DNA from 2 places in the Photobacterium sp. NCIMB 13483 genome. Region 1 is predicted to be linked to the other one. Evidence: predicted binding sites of a transcription regulator. Region 1 holds the regulator's gene; the other holds the start of a gene.
What was found. Region 1 encodes PurR, which represses purine synthesis genes. Its sites were predicted from a motif close to TNANGNAAACGTTTNCNTNA; they were not measured.
Positions count from the first base shown of each region.

Region 1 (4,840 bases):
ATGTCCTTATTAAATGAGAATCACATCGACTCTTAAGTAGCAAGACCGAGGGAAGTGATATTGTATTTCATTTAATGACAAAAATTTTTATTATTCAAAAAATTATTAGATATAACAAAGAACAAATAACAATAATGAATGTATGAATTGTTACATTTTATGTGGTGAATGATGCTTTAGTGTGGTATTGGATAAATATTCGTTCAAGAACGTTAAAAATACGTTTTTATGAAGGATGTATCTATGATTTTCGATATAAAGAATAAACAGGATCTTGGATAACTATTTTTTCATGGAATGTGTATTTTTAATTGTGCTGTATAATTAATGTACACAGTAAGATGTGTTCAGAGGAAGTGCAGGTTCAAGTAAGGATAGTTTGGAAAGATTATATGCAGATATCGAATAAAATAAATTAAAGAGGCACTGAGCCTCTTTATTCTTAAGCGTCACTTAGCCAGTTGACGAATATATTTATTATAGTTTTGCGAGCAGTTCGTTACGTCTACTTTCTGGTATTACAGACCAATGTTGGCCATGTATAGCACCTTCTAGAGCCCATAATAATTCTAAACTTAATGATGCCTCTTGTGTTTTTTGTAATGCCTTATAGGCGTTGAGTGCACCAAGATCGTATAGTTGATCAATAGTTTGAATACCTGCTTTTTTGAGCATTCTTTCATTTGATAGGCGTAAGTTAGGTAAATCTTTTATCCTAGCTGGCGCGCAACATTCTTTTGCTTTTTTATCAGCAAGTGCTGCTTCAAGAGAATATTTAGCTTGCTCTATTATTTTTTCAGGTTCTTCCCACCATTCATCAAGAATTGCGTAATGTTTAGTTATTACAGGAAACCCACGTTTCTTATAGATGTACGGTTCTAATCCCGCTTGTTGAAACTCCTCTTCAGTTTTAGCGTTTGCTCTTAGGTGAAGTTTATTATTAACCACAAGTGCGAACATTGCTTCGCCTGCGAAAATACCAAAGCCACCAAACATAGAACGCGATTTAACATTACCTAAATGGTCTAATAATTTTAATGAGTTTTTTAATATTGGTTTATCCATACTTCTACTCGGTGAATAAATGAGTGTCACCTAACATTAAAGTAGTCGTAAATTGACTTATTATTAAAGTTATTTACGAGAGAATTTTCCTACTCTAAATCATCCATGTATCACTTTATAAATAATATTATCAATATAGAAGTATTATTTATAATTTGTAAGTCTTTTGCTTACTATTATATGTATTTACAAGACCTATTATATTCGATCTTTTAAAAAGGTAAGTTTTAATATTAATTAAAGCTGATGAATCTGTGAGTTTGTTCATGTTTTTGAGAATAAGATATTTTTTGTAGGATCATCGAGCGAAATTCATTAGCTATAAAAAAGCCAATAAAAATATTGGCTCAATCAAAAGGGGGCGTGTTAGCGTAAATCCTTTACTGACTTGCGCTCAACGATGGCTGGCGTCATTTCAAAGATTTGAGGTTCATGATCTTTGTTCTTCATGCGTTCCATTAAAATCTTAATGGCGGTTTTACCTAAACGACGCTTTGGCTGATGGATAGTTGTTAATGGTGGCGCGAAGTAAGGCGCAAGATCAATATTGTCGTAGCCAATAATTGAAATATCACCAGGAACGCGTAACCCTGCTTGTTCAAAAGTACTGATCAGTGCCATTGCCATAATATCATTGAAACAGAAAATGGCGGTTGGGCGATCTGTCATTGCAATATACTTCTCAGCAGCTTCAACGGCTGAATCACACTCAAAGTCACCTTCAAGAATCCAGTTTTCGTTAACCGCTAAGTTTGCTTCTGCCATTGCTTTATTAAAGCCTTTTAGGCGTTCACGACACGTTGATTTATCGTTGTGGCCTGATAAACAACCGATACGGCTATGACCATGATCGATAAAATACTTAGTCGCAATGTAGCCACCTTGCTCAGCATTATCCTGAATTTTATCAGTATGTGGGCTTTCTGGACCCCAATCCATCACTACCATTGGTAGGTCTTTTTGACGCTCAAGTAGATCCAGTAATTTCTGATCAAGATCAGAACACATTACCAATAAGCCATCGACACGCTTTTCTGCAAGCATGCGCAAGTAATCATATTGCTTAGAAAGGTTACCTTCAGTGTTACATAAAATGAGCGTGTAACCTTCACGGTAGCAATACTCTTCAACACCATGTACAACCTCAGCAAAAAAAGGGTTGGTTGACTTAGTGACTAGCATGCCAATTGTACGGGTTGTATTACATTTTAGGCTACGCGCAACAGCACTTGGTGCGTAGTTAAGCTCTTCAACAGCAGCAAGTACTTTTTTCTGTGTTGCTTCTGCGACAAAGCGCGTTTTATTGATCACGTGTGAAACTGTTGTAGTTGAAACGCCAGCCATACGTGCAACATCTTTAATGGTTGCCATATTTATTCTTCTAATAATGGGTGCTAGAGATGTTTCTAGCTAATCGTGAGGTACCAAATTGAGTAATTACTGAGATGAATATAATTCAATGTTTTTCGGTAAAGTCTCTCGTTAATTATTCAATTTGGCACCAATAATGTGTCTACTGCATACTTAAATAGTATTAACACTAAAAGCCGCATTTATTCGCGGCTTTATAATTATTGCATATTTTTCAAGTGTAATCGCTTGCGTTCACATTTTACTGAGTGTTACGCGTAGTGCAACGTTTCAATTGTCTGGGAGTAAATTATTTGATAACTATCAACAAAAAATCGTAAATTTCAGTAATTTTACTGAAATTTACAAGAGATAATCAAAAAGACGATGAACTTTAATACTAGGATAGTAGATAAGGATAACCATGAACAGGGTGGGGATGTACGGAAATGTTCCAACCGTAGACATTGTTAATTATTTCAGGCTGTAATGCTTGCCATGGTGATCCATCGGCTTGAATCTTACCGTGTTGAATAATGACCATACGTTGAGCATATTGCGCAGCTAAGTTGAGGTCATGTAATACGATGATAACCGCGGCACCTTTTGCTGCCATGGTTTGTGCCATTTGTAGCGTTTTATGCTGGTGGGCGAGATCTAAGGCAGATGTTGGCTCATCTAACATTAGAATACATTTATCATCAGCTTGACTGAGTTGTGTTAGCACGCGTGCGAAATGGATTCGTTGTTTTTCACCCCCTGATAACGTGGGATATAAGCGTGGTGCAAGATGAAGAACATCAGTATTACGCATGGTTGTGAGGGTGATATCGTCAATTTCTTGGCGTGACAAACATAGCGGCATAGTGCCAAGTTCAACCACTTCTTTACAGGTAAAGGCGAAAGACAGCGAACTGTGTTGCGGTAAAATACCTAAATGACACGCCAGTTCAGATCGTTGCCAATCTTCAATATCGCGATTAAAAAATGTAACCTGCCCACTTTCAGGTGTTATTTCACCGCAGAGTATTTTAAGTAACGTGCTTTTTCCTGCGCCATTAGGCCCAAGTAGCGCCGTTATTTCACCCGCTTTTATATCAATATTAAAGTCATCTAATAATACTTTTCCTGCCAATGTTAATTGCAAATCACGTGCCGAAATGACAGTTGGGCGTGCAGAGGTTACCGTCATGCGATTCTGCCTTTTTGTTTATTCAATAGATAAATGAAGAATGGAGCGCCTAAAATAGCGGTAATAATACCAACGGGGAGTTCTTGTGGTGCAAAAGCACTACGCGCGATCATATCTGCGACAAGTAAAATTAAAGCACCTAGAATAGCTGAGATTGGCAATAATGTTTTATGATTAGGGCCTGAAATCATGCGCCCTAAATGGGGGATCACCAGACCAATAAAGCCAATAGGACCTGTAATAGCAACGGTAATCCCCACACCAGCAGCACATACAATAATTAAACTGCGCTTTAGATGTTGAACATTAACACCCATATGACGAGCTTCAGCTTCTCCTAATAAAAAGGCGTTCAATGCATTAGCTTGGCGATAACAATAATAATAGATAACAATGAGGCTCACAAAGGCAAGACAGATACTTGACCAAGTCGCCCCTGCAAGTGATCCCATTGACCATAATGAAAAATCACGTAGCGCTTGATCATCGGCAATATAGTTAAGTAGCCCCAAACCAGCACCAGAAATAGCACCAATTGCGACACCTGCTAATAGCATTACCACGACAGATGTACCGTTTTTATCGGTGCCAAGGTGATACACCAAATATGTGCTCAGCGCGCCACCCAAAAAAGCGAAGAAGGGCACAGCGCCAATGTTCATTAATAATGGATATTGCGTCATTAACGGGGTAAACAAAATGATCGCAAACGCCGCGCCTAGGCCTGCTCCTCCTGAAATACCAATAATACCTGGGTCTGCGAGGGGGTTACGAAATAAACCCTGTAGAACAGCACCGCAAATAGCCAGTATTGCCCCGATAGCAATACACAATAATGTTCGTGGTAGACGTATTTGATGGATCACGAGATTAATATGAGCGGCAAGCTGATGGTCTCCAGGTAATAACGCTATAAAACTATCTTTATAACTGATATCCATCGGTCCAATCGCAATTGAGCTTAATAATGCAAAGAGCAATGACCCAATACTGATAGCGTAAATAACATGGGGTGAAATACGGCTGTCGTTCATGATGGCTTTATCTCAGATTACGATTGTGGGTAGAAAATATGATTAAGGCGCATGGCTTCATTAATACTATGGATGCCTAAGCCACCAATTAATGCCGTCCCATCAATCACGGCAATCGCATTATTTTTTGCCGCAGGGGTTGCCTCTAAGACGGGCATTTTTTTGATAAGTTGTGCCATGTCTTTGATGGAGGCTGTTG
Region 1 is NZ_PYLV01000011.1:9,552-14,391, forward strand. Features, by position in the region: gene C9I86_RS10425 (TfoX/Sxy family DNA transformation protein) at 478-1,065, opposite strand; gene purR (HTH-type transcriptional repressor PurR) at 1,432-2,436, opposite strand; gene C9I86_RS10435 (heme ABC transporter ATP-binding protein) at 2,816-3,607, opposite strand; gene C9I86_RS10440 (iron ABC transporter permease) at 3,604-4,641, opposite strand; gene C9I86_RS10445 (hemin ABC transporter substrate-binding protein) at 4,659-4,840, opposite strand, start outside.

Region 2 (4,840 bases), on a different contig from region 1:
GTGATTATATTCAACCACTCAAACAAAATGATGGTCACATTGTTAAACAGCTCGATGTGCCCTGCCCTGAATGCGCTCAACCATTGGTATTACGCCAAGGTCGTTATGGTATGTTTATTGGGTGTTCGGCATACCCTGAGTGCCATTACCTCGCATCACCAGAAAAAAAACCGCAACAAACACATATTGATTGTCCTGAGTGTCATCAAGGTCACTTAGTTGAACGTAAATCACGTTATGGCAAACTGTTTTATGCGTGTGATAAATATCCACAATGCCGCTTTGCGGTCAACAATAAGCCTGTTGTTGGCGTTTGTCAGCAGTGTGGTTTTGGGTTGTTGATAGAAAAGAAATTAGCGAGTGGCATTAAATTACAATGTGCTGATCGTAAATGTAATGCTTATCAGGATACTGAAAAATAGCGATAATATTGAATAATATCAATAAGCCTGCATTACGATGCAGGCTTTTTTGTTTGCGGTATTTAGCGTGGTAATGTCGGAAAATCTTGTGGTGATAATTGCTGCCCTAACAATATTAATTGGTATTGCAGTTGTTCGGGTGTTGCAGCGCAAATATTGATATGCCCCATTTTCCGGCCAGCTCGTTTTTCTTTGCCATACCAATGCACATGACAGTTTTCTAAAGCCAATACCGCCCTCGGTACGTTATCTTGTCCTAAAATATTGAGCATGGCGCTTGGACGAATAAGCTCGGTGCCACCTAATGGCAAGTCACAAACCGCACGAAGATGGTTTTCAAACTGACACGTTTGTGCCCCTTGTTGCGTCCAATGGCCTGAGTTATGAACGCGAGGTGCAATTTCATTGACCAATAAATCACCATTAACTTCAAAAAACTCTAAAGCTAATACGCCAATATAATTAAGTTGTTCAGCAACCGCGGTAAACATCTGTTGCGCTTGTTGTTGCAGTGTGGTGTCACCAACAATGGCTGTTGAAAGGCTGAGTACGCCATCAGTGTGTACATTTTCACTGAGGGTATAGGTTTTAATCTCACCTATAGCATTACGAACCCCAATTAAAGACACTTCGCGATCAAAACCTATCCATTTTTCGGCCACAATCGCCTGGTTATTGGTTACAGCAATGCAGTGCACCATTTCGTTCCATACTGATTCAATTTGATCGTGAGTTTTTAAGCGCCATTGGCCTTTGCCGTCATAACCGCCTAAAGCACTTTTTAGCACTATAGGTAGGCCTAAGGTCGTGATAGCGGTATCGAGATCTGCACGAGTATTAATAACAAAATAGGGCGCATTGGCAACGTTGGCATGATCTAATAATGTTTTTTCGATACGACGATCGCCACCGACCTTGATGGCATCTGGATGAGGCTTAAATTTACCACTTGCGGCGCAGAGCGATAAAATATCTGAGGGTATATGTTCAAATTCAGCAGTGATCACATCGACAGTAGCAATGGCTTCAATCAGTGAGAGTGATTGGCGTTGTTGAGTCAGTGGGTGTACAACATTAGCACTAACAACATCATAGGCGATGACAGTAATATTTAATGGTGCACCAGCTAACGCCATCATTCGTGCTAACTGCCCAGCACCCAGTACTAATACTTGATTCATTACGCATCCTCAGTAGGATTTGGGTTATCAAGTACGGTATCTGTTTGTTGTTGTCGGAACGCTTCCACTGCGGCTAAAACTTCGGGGTTATGCGTGGCAATTATTTGGGCAGCTAATAATCCTGCATTCGCAGCACCCGCTTCACCAATCGCGAGCGTGCCAACTGCAATCCCTTTTGGCATTTGTACTATCGACAGCAATGAATCCATGCCCTTTAAAGCGCGAGATTGAACGGGAACGCCTAGCACTGGCAAACTGGTAAAAGCGGCAGTCATACCGGGTAAATGTGCCGCACCGCCAGCACCAGCAATAATGACACTAATACCACGGCTACGTGCTGTTTCAGCGTATTCCGCTAATAGGTGAGGAGTTCGGTGGGCTGAAACCACTTTAGTTTCGTAGGCAACATTGAAGCGTTCTAGCATTTCCGCTGCATGTTGCATGGTTGGCCAATCAGATTTTGATCCCATGATAATTCCAACTTTCATTCCAATCTCCTATAGGTAATGAACAACTAAAGTGTAACTTACGCCATTATACGGTGATTTAGCGCAAAGGAAAACGTTTGCGTTGGTAAAGTTACGCTATGATTAACCATCAATGGTGTTGTTACGCATGTGTCGGTATGATGATTACCATAACTAAAAATAAAATATCAGCTGAATAAAAACAGGGGAATTTGTGGCAAATATTACACAAGTCGTTACAGCACTAAAGCAAGGTCAAGTGATTGGTTACCCAACAGAAGCTGTGTTTGGTGTCGGTTGTGATCCTGATAATCAACAGGCTGTTAATAAACTATTGGCATTGAAACAACGGCCAATGGAAAAAGGTTTGATCTTAATTGCCGCTGATTATGAGCAGTTATTGCCGTATATCGATGATAGCCAATTAACACCGCAACAAAAACAAGCGGTGTTAGCCTCATGGCCAGGGCCTGTTACGTGGGTAATGCCAACTAAAGCCAATGTTCCTGTTTTTTTAACGGGCCAGTTTTCGACCATCGCAGTTCGAGTGACCGCGCATCCGTTAGTTCAACAACTTTGTCGTGAATTTGGTAAACCGATAACCTCAACCAGTGCTAATTTAACCGGACTTGAGCCGGGGCGTACAGTGGCTGATGTAGAACAACAGCTAGGGGATAAACTAGCTGCAATATTGAATGGTGAGACGGGAGGACGCAATAATCCTTCTGAAATTCGTGATGCCCAAACGGGTAATATTTTCCGTCAGGGGTAATCCATGATTGATCGTAACCAGATAGATCTAAATAAAACTGCCGTAAAAACTTTTTTGCTTCAACTTCAAGACACTATTTGTCAGGCTTTGGCACAACAAGATGGCGGTGCTGAGTTTGAACAAGATCAATGGCAGCGCGAACAAGGTGGTGGTGGTCGTAGTCGTGTATTACACAATGGGGCGGTATTTGAGCAAGCTGGGGTTAATTTCTCTCATGTTTATGGTGATGAGATGCCAGCTTCTGCAACCGCTCATCGTCCAGAACTTGCGGGACGACGGTTTGAAGCCATGGGGGTATCATTAGTGATTCATCCTCATAATCCTTATGTGCCGACATCCCATGCTAATGTGCGATTTTTTATCGCAGAAAAAGACGGTGAAGCGCCGGTGTGGTGGTTTGGTGGTGGGTTTGATTTAACGCCTTTTTATCCGTTTGATGATGATTGTCAGCATTGGCATGATACTGCGAAAGCGATCTGTGCGCCGTTTGGTGATGATGTTTATTCACAGCATAAAGCATGGTGTGATAAATATTTCTTTTTACCCCATCGTGATGAAACGCGAGGTATTGGGGGGCTGTTTTTTGATGATCTCAACCTATGGGGCTTTGAAAAATGCTTTGCTTATACTCAAGCGGTTGGTCATGGTTTTATTGATGCTTATATACCGATTGTTGCTCAACGGTATGGGTTACCTTATGGTGAACGTGAGCGTGAATTTCAGCTTTACCGTCGTGGGCGCTATGTTGAATTTAACTTAGTCTATGATCGTGGCACTCTGTTTGGTTTGCAAAGTGGTGGTCGTACTGAATCTATTTTAATGTCGATGCCACCTTTAGCGCGTTGGGAATATTGTTATCAACCCCTGCCAGATTCGGCAGAAGCACGTTTGAGTTGTGATTACCTTCACCCTCGAGAATGGTAAATTGGCAGCAGCAATGTTTGGCAGTAATTTCATCCAGTGGTAGGGTCGATATATCGGCCCTTTTATTTGAGTAATGGACTATGGACAAATATATCGTGGTGGGCAATCCCATCAATCACAGTAAATCTCCTTTCATTCATACCCTTTTTGCCCGTCAAACCAGCCAGAAGATGGAATATTGTAGTCAGCTAGTGGCACTCGATGGCTTTGTAACTGCAATGGATGCTTTTTTTGCCGATGGTGGTAAAGGCTGTAATATTACAGTGCCTTTTAAAGAACAAGCCTTTGAGTACGCGACCCAACTTACGCAACGGGCTCAATTAGCGGGTGCAGTAAATACGTTAAAACGCCTCGATGATGGCGGTATATTAGGTGATAACACCGATGGTGAAGGCTTGGTGCAGGATTTATTGCAACAACAGGTCGCACTGAAAGATAAACGTATTTTATTAATCGGTGCTGGCGGTGCTGCGCGAGGGGTGATTTTACCTTTATTAGCTCAGCAGCCACAGACACTCATTATCACTAATCGAACGTTGACCAAAGCCCAACAGTTAGCCGCACTATTTACCGAATATGGTGATATTGAAGCGTTATCTTTTGATGCTTTAGGTGAGCAGAGTTTTGACGTGATCATTAATTCAACTTCAGCGAGTCTGAGTGGTCATGTTCCTGCCGTGCCAACAGCTGTTATCGGTCAACATACCTGTTGTTATGACATGGTCTACGGTTCAAGTGTGACGGCATTTAATCTCTGGGCGCAACAATACAATGCGCTTAAAACGATTGACGGTTTAGGAATGTTAGTCGGACAAGCCGCAGAAAGTTTTATGCTATGGCGAGGATTACGCCCAGGGGCTAAACAAGTACAACGTGAATTAAGACGCCTTTTACAAGAGTAAAATTACATGAACCAAAATATATTATTTGCTGATATTCAAACTTGGCATTCAGATCAGCAAGCTATTCACTTTCCAGCCCAGCAAGGTGGCGCACTGATCAATTGTTGGTTGCCATTATCATGGTTACAACAGCAAAGTGAATGCGCATTATCAACACCAGAAGCTATTATCA
Region 2 is NZ_PYLV01000033.1:995-5,834, reverse strand. Features, by position in the region: gene C9I86_RS18410 (topoisomerase DNA-binding C4 zinc finger domain-containing protein) at 1-422, shown strand, start outside; gene C9I86_RS18405 (5-(carboxyamino)imidazole ribonucleotide synthase) at 485-1,603, opposite strand; gene purE (5-(carboxyamino)imidazole ribonucleotide mutase) at 1,603-2,091, opposite strand; gene tsaC (L-threonylcarbamoyladenylate synthase type 1 TsaC) at 2,285-2,842, shown strand; gene hemF (oxygen-dependent coproporphyrinogen oxidase) at 2,846-3,766, shown strand; gene aroE (shikimate dehydrogenase) at 3,847-4,668, shown strand; gene C9I86_RS18380 (DUF1488 domain-containing protein) at 4,675-4,840, shown strand, end outside.
Region 2: the regulator PurR is predicted to act here: its motif matches at 2,157-2,176, upstream of purE (5-(carboxyamino)imidazole ribonucleotide mutase).